2 regions of the Shimia sp. R9_1 genome follow, and region 2 is predicted to be linked to the other one. Evidence: riboswitches for the same ligand, from Rfam matches in the RefSeq annotation. Region 2 holds a riboswitch; the other holds the start of a gene.
What was found. Region 2 has a riboswitch for cobalamin ahead of J7399_RS17805 (aromatic ring-hydroxylating dioxygenase subunit alpha). Riboswitches for the same ligand answer to the same signal wherever they lie in the genome.
Positions count from the first base shown of each region.

Region 1: linked by a shared signal. The riboswitch ahead of J7399_RS01625 (DUF1636 domain-containing protein) and the one ahead of J7399_RS17805 (aromatic ring-hydroxylating dioxygenase subunit alpha) in region 2 are both predicted to bind cobalamin.

Region 1 is NZ_JAGHRN010000001.1:324,807-334,248, reverse strand. It holds gene cobJ (precorrin-3B C(17)-methyltransferase) at 1-653, opposite strand, end outside; gene cobI (precorrin-2 C(20)-methyltransferase) at 650-1,381, opposite strand; gene J7399_RS01645 (precorrin-8X methylmutase) at 1,378-2,007, opposite strand; gene J7399_RS01640 (cobalamin biosynthesis protein CobG) at 2,007-3,140, opposite strand; gene cobN (cobaltochelatase subunit CobN) at 3,137-6,427, opposite strand; gene cobW (cobalamin biosynthesis protein CobW) at 6,434-7,531, opposite strand; gene J7399_RS01625 (DUF1636 domain-containing protein) at 7,528-7,911, opposite strand; cobalamin riboswitch at 7,988-8,205, opposite strand; gene cobO (cob(I)yrinic acid a,c-diamide adenosyltransferase) at 8,247-8,864, shown strand; gene J7399_RS01615 (Lin0512 family protein) at 8,864-9,214, shown strand; gene J7399_RS01610 (Lin0512 family protein) at 9,211-9,442, shown strand, end outside.
Region 2 is NZ_JAGHRN010000006.1:111,129-120,570, forward strand. It holds gene J7399_RS17780 (methyl-accepting chemotaxis protein) at 1-95, shown strand, start outside; gene J7399_RS17785 (GTP-binding protein) at 558-1,772, shown strand; gene J7399_RS17790 (DUF1826 domain-containing protein) at 1,769-2,404, shown strand; gene J7399_RS17795 (DUF1007 family protein) at 2,519-3,208, shown strand; gene J7399_RS17800 (hypothetical protein) at 3,199-4,101, shown strand; cobalamin riboswitch at 4,278-4,482, shown strand; gene J7399_RS17805 (aromatic ring-hydroxylating dioxygenase subunit alpha) at 4,590-5,816, shown strand; gene J7399_RS17810 (hybrid-cluster NAD(P)-dependent oxidoreductase) at 5,821-6,900, shown strand; gene J7399_RS17815 (nucleoside triphosphate pyrophosphohydrolase family protein) at 7,313-7,699, opposite strand; gene nrdF (class 1b ribonucleoside-diphosphate reductase subunit beta) at 7,699-8,670, opposite strand; gene nrdE (class 1b ribonucleoside-diphosphate reductase subunit alpha) at 8,683-9,442, opposite strand, start outside.

The DNA of each region.
Region 1 (9,442 bases), on a different contig from region 2:
GTGGTGTCCTGAAGTGGCACGATCTTGATGGTCTGATCCGGGCGCGACACATTGCGGGCAAAGATCATCGGGCGATTGTCACCACAGGCGTCTTTTAGGGTTTTAAGTGCCTTTTCAAAGCCTTCCGGGCGGGACTTGGAGCGCGGATTGTAGAAAGCCATGGCAAAATCCGCCTCTGCCGCCAGACGCAGGCGTTTGTCGATCAGCTCCCACGGCTTGAGGTTGTCGCTGAGGTTGATGGCGCAGAAGTCATGGCCAAGCGGCGCGCCACAAGCCGCAGAAGCGGCCAGCATTGCGGTGATGCCGGGCAGCACGCGGATGTCGAGATCGCGCCATGCGGCCTCGCCATGTTCCACCGCCTCAAACACCGCTGCGGCCATGGCAAACACACCGGGATCGCCGGAGGAGACCACAACCACACGTTTGCCCTCAGAGGCCATCTCCAGCGCATGGCGGGAGCGGTCGATTTCGACGCGGTTGTCTGACGGGTGCAGGGTCAGGTTCGGGTTGGCCGCCACACGCTCCACATAGGGGATATAGCCCACTGCGTCGGTGGCCTGGGCCAGCGCGGCCTGCACCTGTGGGGTCACCAGCGCTTCATCACCGGGGCCGATGCCGACGATCTGGACCCAGCCTTGTTCTGACGTGCTCATGGGCGGCGCCCCTGACCGTGTACAACGATGATGGAGAAATAGGGCGTCACGTCGTCTGTCATTTCAGAGAGTTTTGTCACCGTCTGTTTGGGCATGGTGGCGTATTGCACGATCCAGGCATCCTCATAGCGGCCTGCGGATTTGAGCGCGGCGATGACCTTCTCAAAATTGGTGCCGATTTTCATTACCACCAGCGAGTCTGTGCGAGAGATATAGTCGGTCAGCGTGTCTTGCGGCAGGGTGCCGGTGAGCACGGTTAATACGTCGTCACCCCATGTGATCGGGGCACCTGTGGCTGTCCATGCGCCGGACATGCCGGTGATGGCGGGGACGACTTTTACGGGCACGACTTTGCGCACACGCTCATAGATGTGCATGAAGGATCCGTAAAAGAACGGGTCGCCCTCACAAAGCACAACAACATCGTCGCCCGCCTGCGCAAGCCGGATCAGATGCTGGGTCACATCCTCGTAAAACTGCGACAGGATTTCATTGTAGCGCGGATCAGACAGTGGGATTTCGGTGGTGACCGGATATTCCATTGGAAATTCGATCACGCCCTCGGGCAGCAGCCCCTCGACAATCTGGCGGGCTTGTCCTTTGCGGCCAGCCTTGCGGAAGAAAGCAACATGTTTGGCACCGGTCAGAAGACGGTGCGCGCGTACGCTCATGAGGTCGGGATCGCCGGGGCCGAGGCCAACGCCGTGGATGGTACCCGTCTGTGTCATTCTTTGCGGCTCGCGATGGCATTGACCGCTGCCACGGTCATGGCGGAGCCGCCAAGGCGGCCTTCGACAATCATGCAGGGCACAGGTTGATCCGCCCAAAGCGCGTCTTTGCTTTCCATCGCGCCGACAAAGCCCACGGGGCAGCCGATGATGGCAGCGGGGCGGGGGCAGTCTGGATCTTCGAGCATGTTCAACAGATGAAACAGCGCGGTGGGGGCGTTGCCGATGGCCACAATGGCCCCACCCAGACGATCACGCCAATGTTCCAGCGCGGCCGCAGAGCGGGTGTTGCCCATCTCTTTGGCCAGATCATGGATGCCCTCGGCGTGCAGGGTGCAGATCACATCATTGTCCGCAGGCAGGCGCGGGCGGGTCACACCTTCGCTGACCATGCGCGCATCACAGAAGATCGGCGCGCCGTCTTCCATGGCTTTGCGGGCCGCAGCCACCATGCCGGGGGTGAATTTCACATGCTGTTCCAGACCAACCATGCCAGCGGCGTGGATCATGCGCACAACAACCTGTTCTTCGTCTGCGTCAAAGCCGTCTAGCGCTGCCTCGCGGCGAATGGTGGCAAAGCTTTCATCATAGATCGCCTGACCATTCTTTTCATATTCGTAAGGCATCAAAATTCTCCCAAGGCGGTGGTCAGCTGGTCCGGCGTGAGGCCGGTTTTTGTGGGCGCATCCCATGGACGGCCGTTTTTGACAAGATCAAATGCGCCGTTGTTGCCCACAAGCGTGGTGGCGCAGGGGCGCGGGCGGGCGCAGCCTTTGGCGCAGCCGGAGACATGCAGTGCGCCGCGCGCCGTGGCGGCCAAGGCGCGGGCAAGCGGGCGGGTCTCAACGGTGGAGGAGGTGCACAATGGCGCGCCGGGGCAGGCATCAATGCTCAGCAGAGGATCACTGAATTCGGTGATGAAATCGGCGGTTTCAACCGGTTCCACCCCTTCGAGCAGGAAAAGCCGCCAAGGGGTCACGCGCATCGCATCCGCCTGTGTTGCCTGCACCAATGCGGCCAGCGCGGAGGCTTCGATCTGGCCAAAGGCTGCGCCAAAGACGGTGCCAAGGGTGGTTGCGCCGGGGCGCAGAGATTGTGCAGGGGCGGTGGGCAAGGCGGCTTGCCAGTTGGCGGGCAGGGCGGTCATGGCCACATGCGCGGCCATGCGGCGGCGGCTTGGGCCATCGGTTTTGACAAACCACTGCGCCATGTCAATCAGCGCGTCCACTGCGGTGGCGGCGGTGACCGGACGTCCACGGGACGCGCCGTCTGCGCGCAGGATCAAAGTGCCCTCAGAGGTGCGCTCCAGACGGAAATCTGCTGAGTTCTGCGTAAACTGTGGTGCGCCGTCGATGTCGATGGCAAAGCCCATTTTGGCGGGCAGCTCGGGGAAATCGCCCAGACGTGCCACCAGCGCGTTTGCGATCTGATCGGTTTCGTCTCCGGCCTGCCAGAGCGGCGGGATCAGGATGTTGCGGCGGCTTTCCAGCTGGGGATCATCGGGCAGCAGGCCGAGATCTGCAAGACGCGCCAGAACGGCCTCGTGATCGGCTTCTGCCACGCCACGGATTTGCAGGTTGGCACGGCTGGTGAGATCAATCAGGCCGGAGCCAAACTCAAGTGCGGTGGCGCAAAGCCCGAACACCTGCGCCTGTGTGAGCCGCGCGAGCATCGGGCGCACGCGCACCACCAGACCGTCACCGGACATCATAGGCTTGTAGGCGCCGGGGCACCAGCCTTTGGCGCTGGGGCGGGTCATGCCAGACGTTCCAGCTCTGCGAGAATGGAGTTGCGGCGGGTGATCCAAAGACCGGCCTCATGCAGCGCGGCAAAGCGATCACGCATCGCGGCCAGCGCCTGTGGATTTTCTTTCTCTAGGAAGCTGACCACTTCCGCGTCGCCCAAAGTGGCGTCGTGGTAGGCATCAAACAGCTGTGGCGGCACCGCGCCTGCGAGGTTGGCAAAAGCGGCCATATGCTCCAGCGTGGCGGCGATTTCAGCCCCGCCCCGGAAGCTGTGGCGCATCATGCCAGCCAGCCACTCCGGGTTGGTGGCGCGGGCATGCACCACGCGTGCGATTTCCTCGGTGAGGCTGCGGGCGCGGGGATTTTCCGGGTTGGTGTTGTCCACATGATAGAGATTGGCGTTGCCGCCGGTGATCTTTTGCGCGGCGGCAAAGCCCGCCTCGTGGGTGGCATAATCGGACGCCAGCAGGAGGTCGGTTTCCGGCATGTCCTGCAAATGCACAAAGCTGTCAGCGGCGCCCACCAGCGCGCGAATGCCATCCGCGTCTTTGGTGATCTTATCGCCGTCAAAGGCATAAGAGGAGGCGTTGAGCCAGGCCTCGCCAGCAGCTTTGCGGCCTTCTTCCGAGTAGTTTTCGATGTCGTGGCCCATGCCAAGGCCGTAGCTGCCGGGCGCGGGGCCGTAGACCCTTGGCGCGGTGATGCGGCCCGCGAAGGGATTCCAATCGGCGGCTTCGTCGCGTTCTGCCAGAGCTTTGACCGCCTGACCAAAGAGGGTGCTCAGCGTTGGGAAGACATCGCGGAACAGGCCGGAGACACGCAGGGTGACGTCAATGCGGGGGCGGTCCAGCAGCGCGATGGGCAGGATTTCAACGCCGGAGACGCGCTCGCTGCCTTCGTCCCAAACAGGTTTTGCGCCCAAAAGGTGCAGCGCCATGGCAAATTCTTCGCCTGCGGTGCGCATGGTGGCGCTGCCCCAGAGATCGACGATCAGGTTTTTGGGATAGTCGCCATCTTCCTGAAGGTGGCGGCGCACCAGCTCCTCGGCCAGTTTCACGCCTTGGGCGTAGGCGGAGCGTGAGGGCACGGAACGCGGATCGGTGGTGAAAAGATTGCGGCCTGTGGGCAGCACGTCTTTGCGCCCTCGATACGGCGATCCGGAGGGGCCTGCCTCGATGCGTTTGCCAGCCAGCGCGCGGGTCAGGGATGCGCGTTCGGCATCAGCCGAGGCGCTGGCGTCAAACGCGCCTGCGATGGTGGGGGCGCGGCCAAACACATGCAGGCCGTCGCCAAATTGGCTTTCCTTGATGTCGCAGACAAAGGTGTCGATGCGGGTGATCGCCTCTGCCAGAGAGGTGGCGTCATCCAGCCCAAGTTCTGATTGCAAACCAAGCGCTTCGGCTTCGTCTTTGATGTCCGATTGCAGCCGGTCCCGCCGTTTGGGATCAAGGCCGTCAGCGTTGGAGAACTCGTCCAGCAGGGTTTCAAGCCGCGCAAACCGCTGTGGTGTGGCGCTGGCTTTCAGCGGGGGCGGCACGTGGCCAAGGGTGAGCGCGTTGATGCGACGCTTGGCCTGCGCCGCCTCGCCGGGGTCGTTCACGATAAACGGGTAGATCACTGGCACGTCGCCAATAAGCGCCTCGGGCCAGCAGGCCTCGGAGAGGGCCACGGATTTGCCGGGCAGCCATTCCAGTGTGCCATGGGCGCCGATGTGCAACAGCGCATCGGTGGCCTGAGTTTGACGGAGCCAGAGGTAGAAGGCCACGTAGGAATGGCGCGGAACGCGGGAGAGATCGTGGTATTCGTCTTCGCGGATCAGATCGGTGCCGCGTTCCGGCTGTAGCGCGATCAGGATATTGCCGCGTTTTGTAGCCTTGAAGGTGAACGCACCATCCGCAACGGTTGGATCATCCTCCGGTGCGCCCCAAGCCTCTGCGAGATCTGCCTGCAGCGTTTCTGGCAGGGAGGTCAGTGCAGTTTTGTAATCGGCCAGCGACCAAGAGATCGTTTCGCCGAGCAGTGCGTCTGCAAGAGGCGCTGCCTCGCCGTTTCCGGTGTCAAAGCCGTCATCGGCAAAATCAGACAGGATCGCCTCAACACTGGCAAGCGGGTCGAGCCCGACGGCGTGCGCCATGTTCCAGTCTTTGCCCGGATAGGTCGACAGCACACAGGCCAGGTGTTTGTCTGCATTGGATTTCTGTGCCAGCCGCACCCAACTTTCGACCTTATCCGCGATAGCGGTGATGCGGTCAGGCAACGGGCGGTGGGCAAAGCGGGAATATTCCAGCGCTGCGTCTTTTTTACCGGGCTCTTTGAAGGAGCTCACACCGGCAAAGAGGCGTCCGTCGACCTCTGGCAACACAACGTGCATGGCGAGATCGGAGGGGGCGAGGCCGCGTTCTGCCTCGGCCCAGGCTTTCTTGCGGGAGGTGGCCAGCGCCACCTGAAAGACTGGTGCCTCGGTGGCGTCCAGAGGCGAGGTGCCATCCGCGCCTTTGCCAGAAAAAGAGGTGGCGTTCACAATCGCGGCGGGTTTGAGATCGCGCAGGGTGTCGGCCAGCCAAGCGGCGGAGGCGGGCACCTTGAGGGAGGGGGCAAACAGGCCCACAACATCAAAGCCACGTCCGCGGAATTCTGCAAAAAGCGCTTCAATCGGCGCGGTGTCAGCGGCGCTGACGTAGGCGCGATAGAAGGTCAGGGCAATCAGCGGCTTTGTAGCGTCGCGCCCGGTGAGCGGGTCAGACAGGCCGGTCTCAGGCGTCCATCCGCCGTGATCCGGCAGCGCTTTGGAGCCCATGACCGGCTTTGCATAGAGCCCCGCGGCCAGTGCCAACTGCGCGAGCGCAGCTTGGGCGGCCACAGCGCCGCCGGTGTCACAGAGATGAGTCAGGCGGTGCAGGGTGGACACCGGCAGGGTAGAGACCTCATCTAGCCGTGCATCCGGCCGCCCATCAGCGGGCAGCACGGCAAGGGCGATGCCTTTTTCCGCAGCCAATGCCTGCACCTGCTGGATACCATATTGCCAGTAGGAAATGCCGCCAATCAGACGGATCAGGATGGCTTTGGCTCCAGACAGCGTCTGTTCGATGTAGGTGTCGACTGACAGCGGGTGTTTCAACGCTGTCAGATTGGCAAGGCGCAGCGTGGGCAGAGCGCCGTTGCTGCGATGCCAGCCTGCCGCGAAAGCCCCCAGATCGCTGTCAGAAAACGACAGCACCACAAGGTCAGCTGGTGACTGACCCAGATCCATTGGGGTTTCGGCCTCATCAAGACCGTGGCTTTCGCGAAAGACTACATGCATGGGCGTTTAGTCTACCAGAGCGGCGCGGATCGCATCCACATTTACGTCATCATGTTCCGCAATCACGACCATGCGGCCCTGACGGCCTTCCTCGGGCTTCCATGGGCGGTCAAACTGATGGCGCACGCGCGCGCCCACAGCCTGCACCAGCAGACGCATGGGTTTGCCTTCAACCGCGGCGTAGCCTTTGACGCGCAGGATGTTGAGATCTTTGGCCATTTTCTCGATCTTGGCAGCAAAAGCTGCGGGATCGGTTTGCTCTGGCACGTCAACAACAATGCTGTTGAACGCCTCATGGTTGTGATCGTGATGGTGGTCATGATGATGATCGTCATCGTGATGATGATCGTTACCATCATGAGCGTGGTGGTGATCTTCGTGGTGGGAGGGACGGGCCTCCAGATCGTCTTCTGCGGCGGCTTCCAGGCCAAGGATCACACGCGGGTCCACATCGCCTTCTGCCACTTCAACCACGGGCAGTGCGCGGGGTGCTTTTGACAGGACGATCTCTTTGGCTTTGGCGACACCTTCCGGGCCAGCCAGGTCAGGCTTTGTCAGCAGCACGATGTCGGCGCAGTTGATCTGATCCAAAAAGACCTCAGACAGAGGGGTTTCGTGATCCAAGCCTTCATCTGCTTCGCGCTGCGCATCCACGGCGGCCACATCGGTGGCAAAGCGGCCATCGGCCACAGCCTCTGCATCCGCCAGCGCGATCACACCATCGACAGTGATCTTGGAGCGGATGTCGGGCCAGTCAAACGCCTTCAACAGCGGCTTTGGCAGGGCCAGGCCGGAGGTTTCAATCAGAATGTGCTCTGGGCGCGGCTCAAGCTGCATAAGGGCTTCGATGGTGGGAATGAAATCATCCGCCACGGTGCAGCAGATGCAGCCGTTGGCCAGCTCCATGATGTTTTCGGCCGGGCAATCCGGGATGGCGCAGGATTTCAGGATCTCGCCGTCCACCCCCACATCGCCAAATTCATTGACGATCACCGCAAGGCGTTTGCCCTGTGGTTTGGTCATCAGGTTGCGCACCAGTGTCGTTTTGCCGGATCCCAGAAAGCCGGTGATGACGGTGACGGGGAGTTTCTCAAGAGTGCTCATTCGGGGATCTCCAGTGGGGGAATGCGGGCGATGCAGTTTTTGCGGAAATGGGTGGAGCGTTCGCGCCATGGAACCAGCCCGTCAGCGGTGGCGGCATATTTGCTCACGCCGTCCGCAACCAGTTCCGCGTCTTCTGCACCGGTGAAATTGCCATAGACATAGGTCCAGCGCTCATCGCCGCCACGCACGGTGATCGAGCAGCCAAAATCGCAGTTGGAAAAGCACTCAACACCTTTCACGGTCACGTTTTCCGGCAGGTCTGAGGCGGTGAGCGCATCAAACAATTGCGTGCCGGGGCGCGGCCCTTCGACGTCGGTTGGCTGGCCGGCACGGCAAGTGGTGCAGACAAGCAATTCGACTGGAGCATTTGCATCAGCCATCAGATCTGGTCCCTTTTCAGGGACGGGGCAAACACGGGACATCTATGGAGAGCCCGACACCGAAACACCCCGTCCGGTTTATGTCATTTGCGCTGGCAGGTCTCCCGGCTTGCGGATCTCAGAGCTTTGGCTCTGGTGGTCCTCCTGCCTTCCCGGATCTCTCCAGTGGCTGTGGCGGACCTCTCCGGTCACGGTCGCGGGGGCGGCTGCGCTTTGGGCCTTGACGTTGGACCCGTTTCACATTCCCTTTTCACCTGCTCAAATCGAGCAGAAACCAGCGACAACCCGAATGGGCAATGATTGCGGCTAAGTCAAGCGCGAACGGAGGGGCAGGAATGTCTGAAAACACGGATCAGAACGAACGCCACAAGGCCAAGATGGCCAAAATCAAAGCGGCGCGAGACAGGATGATGGCCACAAAGACCGAAGAAAAAGGTCTGATCATCGTGCACACCGGGCCGGGCAAAGGCAAAAGCTCCTCCGGATTTGGCATGATTATGCGCTGCATTGCACATGGCATGCCGGTGGCTGTGGTGCAGTTCATCAAAGGCGCGATGGCCACGGGGGAGCGGGCCTTTCTGGAAGAGCATTTCCCAGAAGAAGTGCAATTTCATGTGTCAGGGGAAGGGTTTACCTGGGAGACGCAGGACCGAGAGCGTGACATTGCCAAAGCAGAGGCTGGCTGGGAGCTGGCCAAGGAGCTGATCCGCAACCCGGAGAACCGCTTTGTGATGCTCGATGAAATCAACATCGCGCTGCGCAATGACTACCTCGATATCGACGATGTGGTCGATTTTCTGCTGAGCGAAAAGCCTGAGATGACTCACGTTCTTTTGACCGGCCGCAATGCCAAGCCGGAGCTGATTGAGGCCGCTGATCTGGTGACAGAGATGACTCTGCTGAAACATCCGTTCCGCGATGGCATCAAGGCGCAGGCGGGGGTGGAATTCTGATGGCGATCAAACGTCTGCTCACCGAATTTGGCATGGGCTCTTCGCTTAGACGTCAGGACTACACCGAGGCGGCGAGCCGCGCTGTGAAAGACGCGCTGTGGCACAATTCGATCAATCTGGCGGAGCTTTTCGGCAAAGACAAATCAGAGATGATCATCACCGTTGAGGTGGCAGTGCAGCAGCCAGACAAGATTGACACAGCAGTGATCGCGGCGATCTTCCCTTATGGGCAGGTCACGGTTGTGCCGATCAAAGGCGGGCTGGACGTGCCACGCACGGATGGTGGCAACCCGACGGTGATGGCCAATGTGGCGATCTCGGTGGCGTTGGACGTGGAGGTCGCGGCATGAGCGAGCAGCGTTTCATCATCGAAATGGGCATGGGCAACGATCAATACGGGCAGGACTATACCAAGGCCGCTGCCCGTGCGATTGAAGACGCGATCCGGCATTCTGCCATCCCGATGTTTGCCGCTTTAGGTAAAGATCCCAAAGAGATGCGGGTGCAAGTAACCGTGGGGGTGCAGGAGCCCGAGAAGGTCGATTGTGACGCTTTGGCAGAACGTTTGCCGCGAGGCC
Region 2 (9,442 bases):
CCTCAGATGTGAGCAACTTGGAACAATTGGTGCGCTTCTTCCAAACTGACGCACTCTCAAACGCTTCAGAACAGTCTGTGGCAAACGCAGCCTAAGGCACACCTGCGCAAATTCATCGGGCGGCCCCTCCCGAAGGGGCCACCTACCTTGCAGTCGCCTGAATGCGACTTATGCAAAGCGGCGATCCCCCGCTTAAACTTGGTGTCAAAGACATCGAGACGGTGAGGTGCAAGAACCTCTCCCGCTGTCAATTCAATTGAAAAACCAAACTCTTAGCCCCATCGTTTGTTTGATGCGGGGCGTGCTGGTGCAGTCACCGCGAAAATCGCGCCAGGTCAAAAAAGCTCCTTGCACAATGTTATAGTATAACGTTACATATTCGCGATCTGGAGAGTCAGCAAATTCGGAGCGCATACAGACCCCCTAAATGCCTGCGCTGGCGCCGGTATGTCCAAACCGCCTCGCCTCAGGTGCCTTCCTGAAATTGCCCTCCCCCTTTTGACCGACCAACCGTCACCACCCGCCAGCTCTGGCACCAACACAGATGAGGTCCCTTCATGCGCGACACACGCCTTCCCGTCACCGTCCTCTCCGGATTTCTGGGCGCCGGCAAGACAACCCTGCTCAACCGCGTTCTGAACAATCGCGAGGGGCGTCGCGTGGCTGTCATCGTCAATGACATGTCCGAAGTGAACATCGACGCCGATCTCGTGCGCGCGGACACCGAACTCAGCCGCACCGAGGAAACGCTGGTTGAAATGTCCAACGGCTGCATTTGCTGTACCCTGCGTGATGATCTGCTTGACGAGGTGCGCCGCCTCGCCTCCGAAGGCCGCTTTGACTATCTGCTGATCGAATCCACCGGCATTGCCGAACCGCTCCCGGTCGCCGCAACCTTTGATTTCCGCGATGAATACGGCGAAAGCCTGTCTGATGTTGCCCGGCTGGACACGATGGTCACCGTTGTGGACGCGGTCAACCTGCTTAAAGACTTCTCCAGCCACGACTTTCTGCGCGATCGCGGCGAGGTCATGGGCGAGGAAGATGAACGTACATTGGTGCACCTGCTGACCGATCAGATGGAATTTGCTGATGTGGTGATCCTGAACAAGGTGGCTGATGCGACGCCTGAACAGGTCGATGCCGCCCGCAAAATCATCCGTAGCCTCAATGCGGATGCCGAAATCATTGAGACCAACCACTCCGACGTGGCCGCAGAGAAAATTCTCGATACCGGTCTGTTTGATTTTGACAAAGCACATGAACACCCCATGTGGGCCAAAGAGCTTTACGGCTTTGCCGATCACGTGCCCGAAACCGAAGAATACGGCGTCACAAGCTATGTTTATCGCGCCCGCCAGCCTTTCATTCCAGAGAAAATTCTCGCGGTCCTGAATGGCGAAATGCCGGGTGTGATCCGCGCCAAAGGCCACTTCTGGATTGCCACCCGCCCGGAATGGGTTGCGGAATTCTCGCTGGCTGGCGCACTGTCCAGCGTAAAACCCATGGGCACCTGGTGGGCCACCGTGCCCAAAGAGCGCTGGCCCGAACATGCCTCCGCACAAGCGTATTTAAAACAGCATTGGGTGGAGCCATGGGGTGATCGCCGTCAAGAGCTGGTGTTCATCGGCGCAAACATCGACTGGCCCGCGCTTAAGGCCAAGCTGGATGGCTGCTTGCTGCCCGTGATCGCGGCAGCGGGGCCAGAGGCGCTCCCACTGGACATGCCGGATCCTTTCCCCGGCTGGCGCCGCGTCGAGGACGTGGCATGAATGTCTCACGCGAGGTGGTGAAAGACGCCGCAATTGGTGTTGGCTTGGCCCCAAATCTGGCGACCCTTTCTGCCATTCATCATCCCGGCTGCGCCGCCGTGCTCTGGCGGCGGCAAATGGCGCCGGAGCTGACAACATGGATGCAATCACTTCCCTCTGATCACCTGCCAAAAACGCGGGTGGTCCTGCGGCCGGACCGCGTGAAAGACACGTTGTTGCAGGTCTGTGCCCTCTCAGGAACGCCCGACTGCCCGGAACGCGCGCTTCTGATCGACGACGCTTCAGAAATGGCGATGGCCTTTGCCAATATCCTGAACGCCCCGTATCTGCGGCTACGCTTTGACATCATCACCACCAACGCTTGCCGTCGCTTCCACATAGATGCGGTGACGGCCCGCCTCGTCTGCACCTACCGCGGCACTGGAACGCAATATGGGATCTCTCCCAACGGCGAAGAGCCAAACCGGGTCTTCACAGTTCCCACCGGCGCGCCCATCGTCCTGCGCGGCACGCTCTGGCCGGAAACCCCACAATCCGGTTTGCTCCACCGTTCGCCTCCCATCGAAGGCACCGGAGAAACACGCTCTGTGTTGGTGCTGGACCCGGTCTTTGATCTGGAAAAGGAAATTTGATCGCGCTTGCCTCTAAGAAGGCTTTGATCACGTCGCAACCTGAGAGATATTAGACGACAAGGGGTCCAAAGGCCTCTCATCACATGCAACCTCAAGGACTGAGGCGATACCGTCTTGAGACATCTTCCTTCGCGTCGCGCCTACACTGCGCTTCGACACAATGTTCTGATCACGGCACTCTGCGGCCTGCTCTGCGGGCTCAGCCCGCAAGCCAAGGCGCATCCGCATGTCTTTGTCGACGGCGGTGTGGATTTCGTGTTTGACGCGGAAAACCGCCTGACCGCGCTCAACGTCACATGGCTCTACGACGCCTTTGAGACGCTCTACATTCTGTCCTCCTACGGCATGTCTCTCAACGCCGAAGGCTCTTTGGATGAAGCGGACCGGCAGGAGCTCATCCGCATCAGAAGCAATTGGCCACTGGATTTCAACGGCTCCGCCCATTTGTCAGTGCATGGCGAGCGTGTTTCGCTCGATTGGCCCAAAGATCTCGATGCGCAGCTGATTGACGGGCGCTTGCAGCTCACCTTCACACGCGATCTCAAAACGGCGCTCCCGCTGGGCGCGTCCCCAGCAGAGGTCGCCTTTTATGAGTCCACCTATTTCTTTGCATTCTCCATCACCGACACGCCCGAACTCTTGGGCCCCGCAGAAGGGTGCCGCGCAGAGGTGATCCCCTTCAACCCAGCGCTCAAGAACAACAGCCTGCAAGCCTCATTGGCGCTGCTCAGCCGGGAAGAGACCCCGAGCATCCCCAATGTAGGCAAGGAATTTGCCGATAGGATCATCCTCATATGCGCTTGATACTGTCTTTCTGTGTGATCGCAGCTCTGGCGCTGGCGGTTTTCTGGATGGTGGATTTCTCCTCGGTCACCGCTTGGGCGGTTGAGGCGCAGCGTGGGTTTCAAAACCAGATGGCCGGAACAGTCCGCGCTTTGAAAATGGGCGAGCCGGGCGCTTACTTTGCGCTTCTCAGCGCGACCGCCGCCTACGGCTTTGTGCATGCGCTGGGGCCGGGGCATGGCAAATATCTCGTTGGCGGTGTGGGGCTCGGTACAGAAGTCTCCGCCACGCGCCTGCTGTCACTCGCCGTGACCTCAAGCCTCGCACAGGCGCTTTGGGCGATCATCTTGGTCTATGGCGGCTTCTCCATTGTGCAGGCCAGCGCGCAACAGATGACAGGGTGGACCGAGGACATTCTGGCCCCGGCCAGCTATCTCGCCATTTCCTGTGTGGGGCTCGCGATCATCTGGCGGGGTGCGCGCGCCCTTCCCAAAAGCACGGCCAAGCACAGCCACCACCATGATCATTCTCATGACCACGCCCATGATGACTGCGGCTGCGGTCACGCGCATGGGCCGACGGCTGAGGAAGCCGCCCGACTTACATCTTTCAGAGATGCCATCGCGCTGATCCTCAGCATTGCCATCCGGCCCTGCACCGGCGCCGTTTTCCTGCTGGTCATCGCATGGCAAATGGACATCAAAACCGCCGGTGCCTTGGCCGTTGTGGTTATGGGGTTGGGCACTGCCGCCCTGACAAGCCTCGTGGCGGTCTCAAGCACTGCCGCCCGGCGCTTGGCTGTGATGTCATCGGGCTCCCTGCACGGCGTGGCCACCATGCTGCCTGCGCTGCAGATGTTGACAGGCCTGATGATCCTGATCTTCAGCCTCGGCCTTCTCGGCTTCACATTCTAAAAACCCCTACGCCCCACAAAGGCCCAGATGCGCATTTTTTGGCCGAAACCCGCCCATCCTGCGCATCATTTTTTCAGAAAATCCCACGGCTCTTTCGAAAATTTACCCCTGATCGGACCAATGTCTGTTTTGCAACCGGAAAGGTCGCAAAAATTTTAGAGGCAATCCGACTTCAAAATATCTTGCGGGCGTGAGGTGCTGTTGCCGGGTTGTCCGGCAATGGAGAATTGGGAAGCCGGTGAAATACCGGCACTGCCCCCGCAACGGTAACGAAGGTGAGGTTAGGCAAACGACCACTGGGAGGAGGATCCCGGGAAGGTGCCAAAACCAGGTGAAAGCCGCTTCGAAGTCCGGAAACCAGCCTTGCAAACGTCAAACCGCGGGTGGCGGTGGAGGCTTCTGTCAGGGCGCGATCCTCATCCCGCCTGCGCAAGCCTCTGTGCCATCTGCCCCAAGCAAGGCCGCGGGGTGCGGCAGGAGAGCCAGATTTGAATAACATTCACACCCTATTGGCGCGTCGAAACCCGGGCCATGCTCTAGAACAAGCCTTCTATACAGATCCCGAGATCTTTCAGACCGACCTTGATGCCATCCACTATCGCGAGTGGCTGTTTGCCATTCCGTCTTGCGAATTGGAGAAAGCAGGCAGCTACGTCACCTACAATGTTGGCGCTTACCGCGTCATCATTGTGCGCGGTGCCGACAATCAGATCCGCGCCTTTCACAACACCTGCCGCCATCGCGGCTCGGTGATCTGCAAAGCCGCCAAGGGCCATGCGCCCAAGCTGGTCTGCCCCTACCACCAGTGGACCTATGAGCTGGACGGCTCACTCCTCTGGGCGCGCGACATGGGGCCGGATTTCGACCCGAAGCAACACGGCCTGAAAACCGTGCATTGTCAGGAGCTCGCCGGTCTCGTCTACATTTGTCTGGCAGACGAAGCCCCTGATTTCGCACCATTCGCAGAGACCGTGCGCCCCTATCTGGAGGCCCATGATCTGGGCAATGCCAAAGTTGCATTCGAAAGCTCTATTGTCGAAAACGGCAACTGGAAGCTGGTCTGGGAAAACAACCGTGAATGTTACCACTGCGGCGGCAACCACCCGGCCCTGTGCCGCACCTACCCCGATGACCCCAGCGTGACCGGCATTGGTGAGGGCGGCGAAACACCGGATCACCTGCAGGCGCATTTTGACCGCTGCGAAGCCGCAGGCCTACCTTCCAACTTCCACCTCAGCGAAGAGGGCCAATACCGCGTGGCGCGCATGCCGCTCAAGGAAGGCGCGGAAAGCTACACGATGGATGGCAAAACCGCCGTACGTCCGTGGCTGGGTCGCGTGCCATTCGCTGATGCTGGTGCATTGCTTCAGTTCCACTATCCGACAACCTGGAACCACTTCCTCGCGGACCATTCCATCGTCTTCCGCGTCACCCCGATCAGTCCGACCGAGACCGAAGTCACCACCAAATGGCTGGTACACAAAGACGCCGTGGAAGGCCGGGATTATGATCTCAAGCGCCTGACCGAAGTCTGGATGGCCACCAACGATGAGGACCGCCGCGTGGTCGAGGACAACCAGCAAGGCATCAACAGCCCCGCCTATGTGCCCGGCCCCTATTCCCCGACACAGGAATCCGGCGTGCTGCAGTTTGTTGAATGGTATTGCGCCAAACTGGCCAGCCATATGACCCCGAACACCCTTGCCGCGGAGTGATGTGATGAAAGATCTTCAGACCACCGCAACCGTTTGGCAGGACAATGAGATGCTGGAATGCGTCTCCATCGTGCCGGAAATGCCAAACACGGCGAGCTTCACCTTCCGCGCCCCATCCGGCGCCCTCTTTGCCTATGATCCGGGGCAGTTCCTAACCTTGGAAATCCCCGCACCGGGTCAGCCGGGAGGCGTGGTGCACCGCACCTACACGATCTCCTCCTCGCCCTCACGCCCGCGCTCGATCACCATCACCGCAAAAGCGCAGCCTGACAGCATCGGCACCCGCTGGATGCTCGACAATCTGCGCCCCGGCATGCGCCTGAGAGCCCTGGGGCCAGCAGGCCTCTTCACCAACGCGGGCAGCACGGCGAAAAAATTCCTCTTCATCTCGGCAGGTTCCGGCGTCACCCCCATGATGTCGATGACCACCTGCATGTGGGACGAAGGTCAGGAACTGGACGCCGTCTTCATCAACTGCGCCAAGCGCCCCTCGGAAATCATCTTCCGCCAGCGCCTCGAACAGATGGCCAGCCGCACCCCCGGACTGGATCTCAAATTTGTGGTCGAAGAGCCCGATCTCTACCGCCCATGGACGGGCTATCAGGGGCAGTTCAACCAGCTGATGCTGGGCCTGATGGCGCCGGATTATCTTGACCGCGAGGTCTACTGCTGCGGGCCGGAGCCCTTCATGACCGCGGTGCGCGAAGCGCTGGCCGGTCTGGGCTTTGACATGGACAACTACCATCAGGAGAGCTTCGGTGCGCCGGTGGAAACCGAAGCCGAACAGCCCGCGCTGGATGATGTGGTGCCTGATGAGGACAGCAAGGCGGAAATCCACTTCGCCACCTCGGACGTCACCGCGAAAGTCGCCGAAACCGAAACCGTGCTCGCCGCCGCGCGCTCGGTTGGGCTCAACATCCCCTCAGGCTGTACCTTCGGCGTCTGCGGCACCTGCAAGGTCAAAAAGACCGAAGGCGAGGTGCATATGGTCCACAACGGCGGCATTTCCGACGACGACATCGAAGCCGGTTACATCCTCGCCTGCTGCTCCAACCCAATTGGCAAAGTGGCAGTAGAGGTCTGAGCCCCCCGCTCTCGGGCTCAAAGAAAGGCCCGGCAGACATGCCGGGCTTTTTTTTGTGTGGAAGGCGAAGGGAGACCTGTGCAAATTTGTAGTTTGCATCCCGATAAGATTTTGGACTCCCAGCTGAACGCTATTCACTCAATCCCCGGTCATCGATGCAGCATAGACTGGCTCCACAACGGGAGTTAGATCATCGCCCAACAAATCGGCAACGACTGTATCAGGTCAGATAGGCCAGCCCGCGACCCTGGGTGGGGGTGAAGCCCCCTCCCATGGGGAGGGTCGGGGGCTGGTCGGCTTCGCCGCCTGCGCGTTGGTAGAGGCCATGCGTTTCTGGTTTAAAGGACGAAGTTCTAGCATCTATTTGGTTGTTGTGGTCAAGGGTCGACCACCTGACCAACGTACCTCTTACTCACCCGTCCTTCAAAACCCGCCCCAGATCGGGCCGCCGAAAATCCGGCCCTTTCAGCACTTTGCCATCTTCGCGCAGCACCGGGCGGCCGTCGGCACCCAACTTGGACATATTGGAGGCATGCACCTCGGCCATGGCGGCGGGTTTCAGGCTGTGCAGGCCAAACTCCAGAAAGGTGCCGTCCAGCACATATTGGATGTCACAGAGCGCATCGAGCACCTCGACCATATCCCCGGCCGCAATGGCGGCGCGCAGCTCGGCCACCTCTTCTTCGAGAATGGCCTGACGCATCTCCGCACGCGCGTGGGGAATGGCAGGTGTGTCCACCACGGGCACATCAAAGGCCTCATGCCATTCCTTCACAAGCGCAAGCGTGTCGCGGGACATCAGAAATCCCAGTCTTCGTCTTCGGTCGCGACCGCTTTGCCGATCACATAGGAAGAGCCCGAGCCGGAGAAGAAGTCGTGGTTTTCGCTGTCCGGGCTGAGGGCAGCCAGAATGGCCGGGTTCACCTCGGAGACTTCCGGCGGGAACAGCGCTTCAAAGCCGAGATTTTGCAGGGCTTTGTTGGCGTTGTAGTGCAGGAAGACCTTCACATCCTCAGTGAGGCCCAGCTCGTCATAGAGCTCTTCAGTGTATTGGTTCTCAATCCCGTAAAGCTCAAACATCAGGCCAAAGGCATAATCCTTCAGCTCCTGCTGTCCGGCCTCATCGAGCTGCTCATAGCCGCGCTGGAATTTATAGCCGATGTAATAGCCATGCACCGCCTCGTCGCGGATGATCAGGCGGATCAGATCGGCGGTGTTGGTCAGCTTGGCGCGGCTCGACCAATACATTGGCAGATAGAAGCCGGAATAAAACAGAAAGCTCTCAAGGAACACCGAAGCAATCTTGCGCTTCAGCGGGTCATTGCCCGGCGCATAGGTATCAAGGATCGCCTTGGCCTTGGCTTGCAAATGCGGGTTTTCTTCCGACCAGCGGAACGCCTCATCAATCTCCTTGGTGGAGCAAAGCGTTGAAAAGATGGAAGAATAGCTACGCGCATGCACCGCTTCCATAAAGGCGATATTGGTCAGCACAGCCTCTTCATGCGGGGTGATCGCATCGGGCATCAGCGCTGGCGCGCCAACGGAGTTCTGGATGGTATCCAGCAACGTCAGCCCGGTGAACACGCGGATGGTGAGCTGTTTTTCATGCTCCGTCAACGTACCCCAGCTTGGGATGTCGTTAGAGAGCGGCACCTTTTCCGGCAGCCAGAAGTTGACGGTCAGACGGTTCCAAACCTCAAGGTCCTTGTCGTCCTCAAGGCGGTTCCAGTTGATGGCACGTGGGATGCGGGTTTCGATCATGTCTTTCATGTCAGGCTTCCCTTACAGCGAGCAGGATACGCAGCCCTGCACCTCGGTGCCCTCCAGGGCCTCCTGACGCAGACGCACGTAATAGATTGTTTTGATGCCTTTTTTCCAGGCGTAGATCTGGGCACGGTTGATGTCGCGCGTGGTGGCTTCGGCCGGGAAGAACAGGGTCAGCGACAGGCCCTGATCCACATGTTCGGTGGCCGCCGCATAGGTATCAATCAGCGCCTCGGGGCCGATTTCATAGGCGTCACGGTAGTACTCGAGGTTCTCGTTGTTCATGAAGGCGGCCGGATAGTAGACGCGGCCGATTTTGCCCTCTTTGCGGATCTCAATTTTGGACACAATCGGATGGATCGAGGAGGTCGAGTTGTTGATGTAGGAGATCGAGCCGGTCGGCGGCACCGCCTGAAGGTTGCGGTTGAACAAGCCGTGTTTCATCACGTCTGCCTTCAGTGCAGCCCAATCCTCACGGGTGGGCAGATCGAGCCCCTCAAACAGTGCTTTGACCTTCTCGCTCTCCGGCAACCAGTCCTGTTCGGTGTATTTGTCAAAGAACACACCGGAGGCATAGTCAGAGCGCTCGAAACCCTTGAAGGAAGCCTTGCGCTCTTGCGCCAGATCACAGGAGGTGCGGATCGCGTGGAAAGCCACAGCGGCAAAGTAAACCGATGTGAATTCAATGCCTTCCGGGCTGCCATAGTGAATGTGCTCACGCGCAAGAAAGCCATGCAGGTTCATCTGGCCCAAGCCGATGGCGTGGCTGTCATCATTG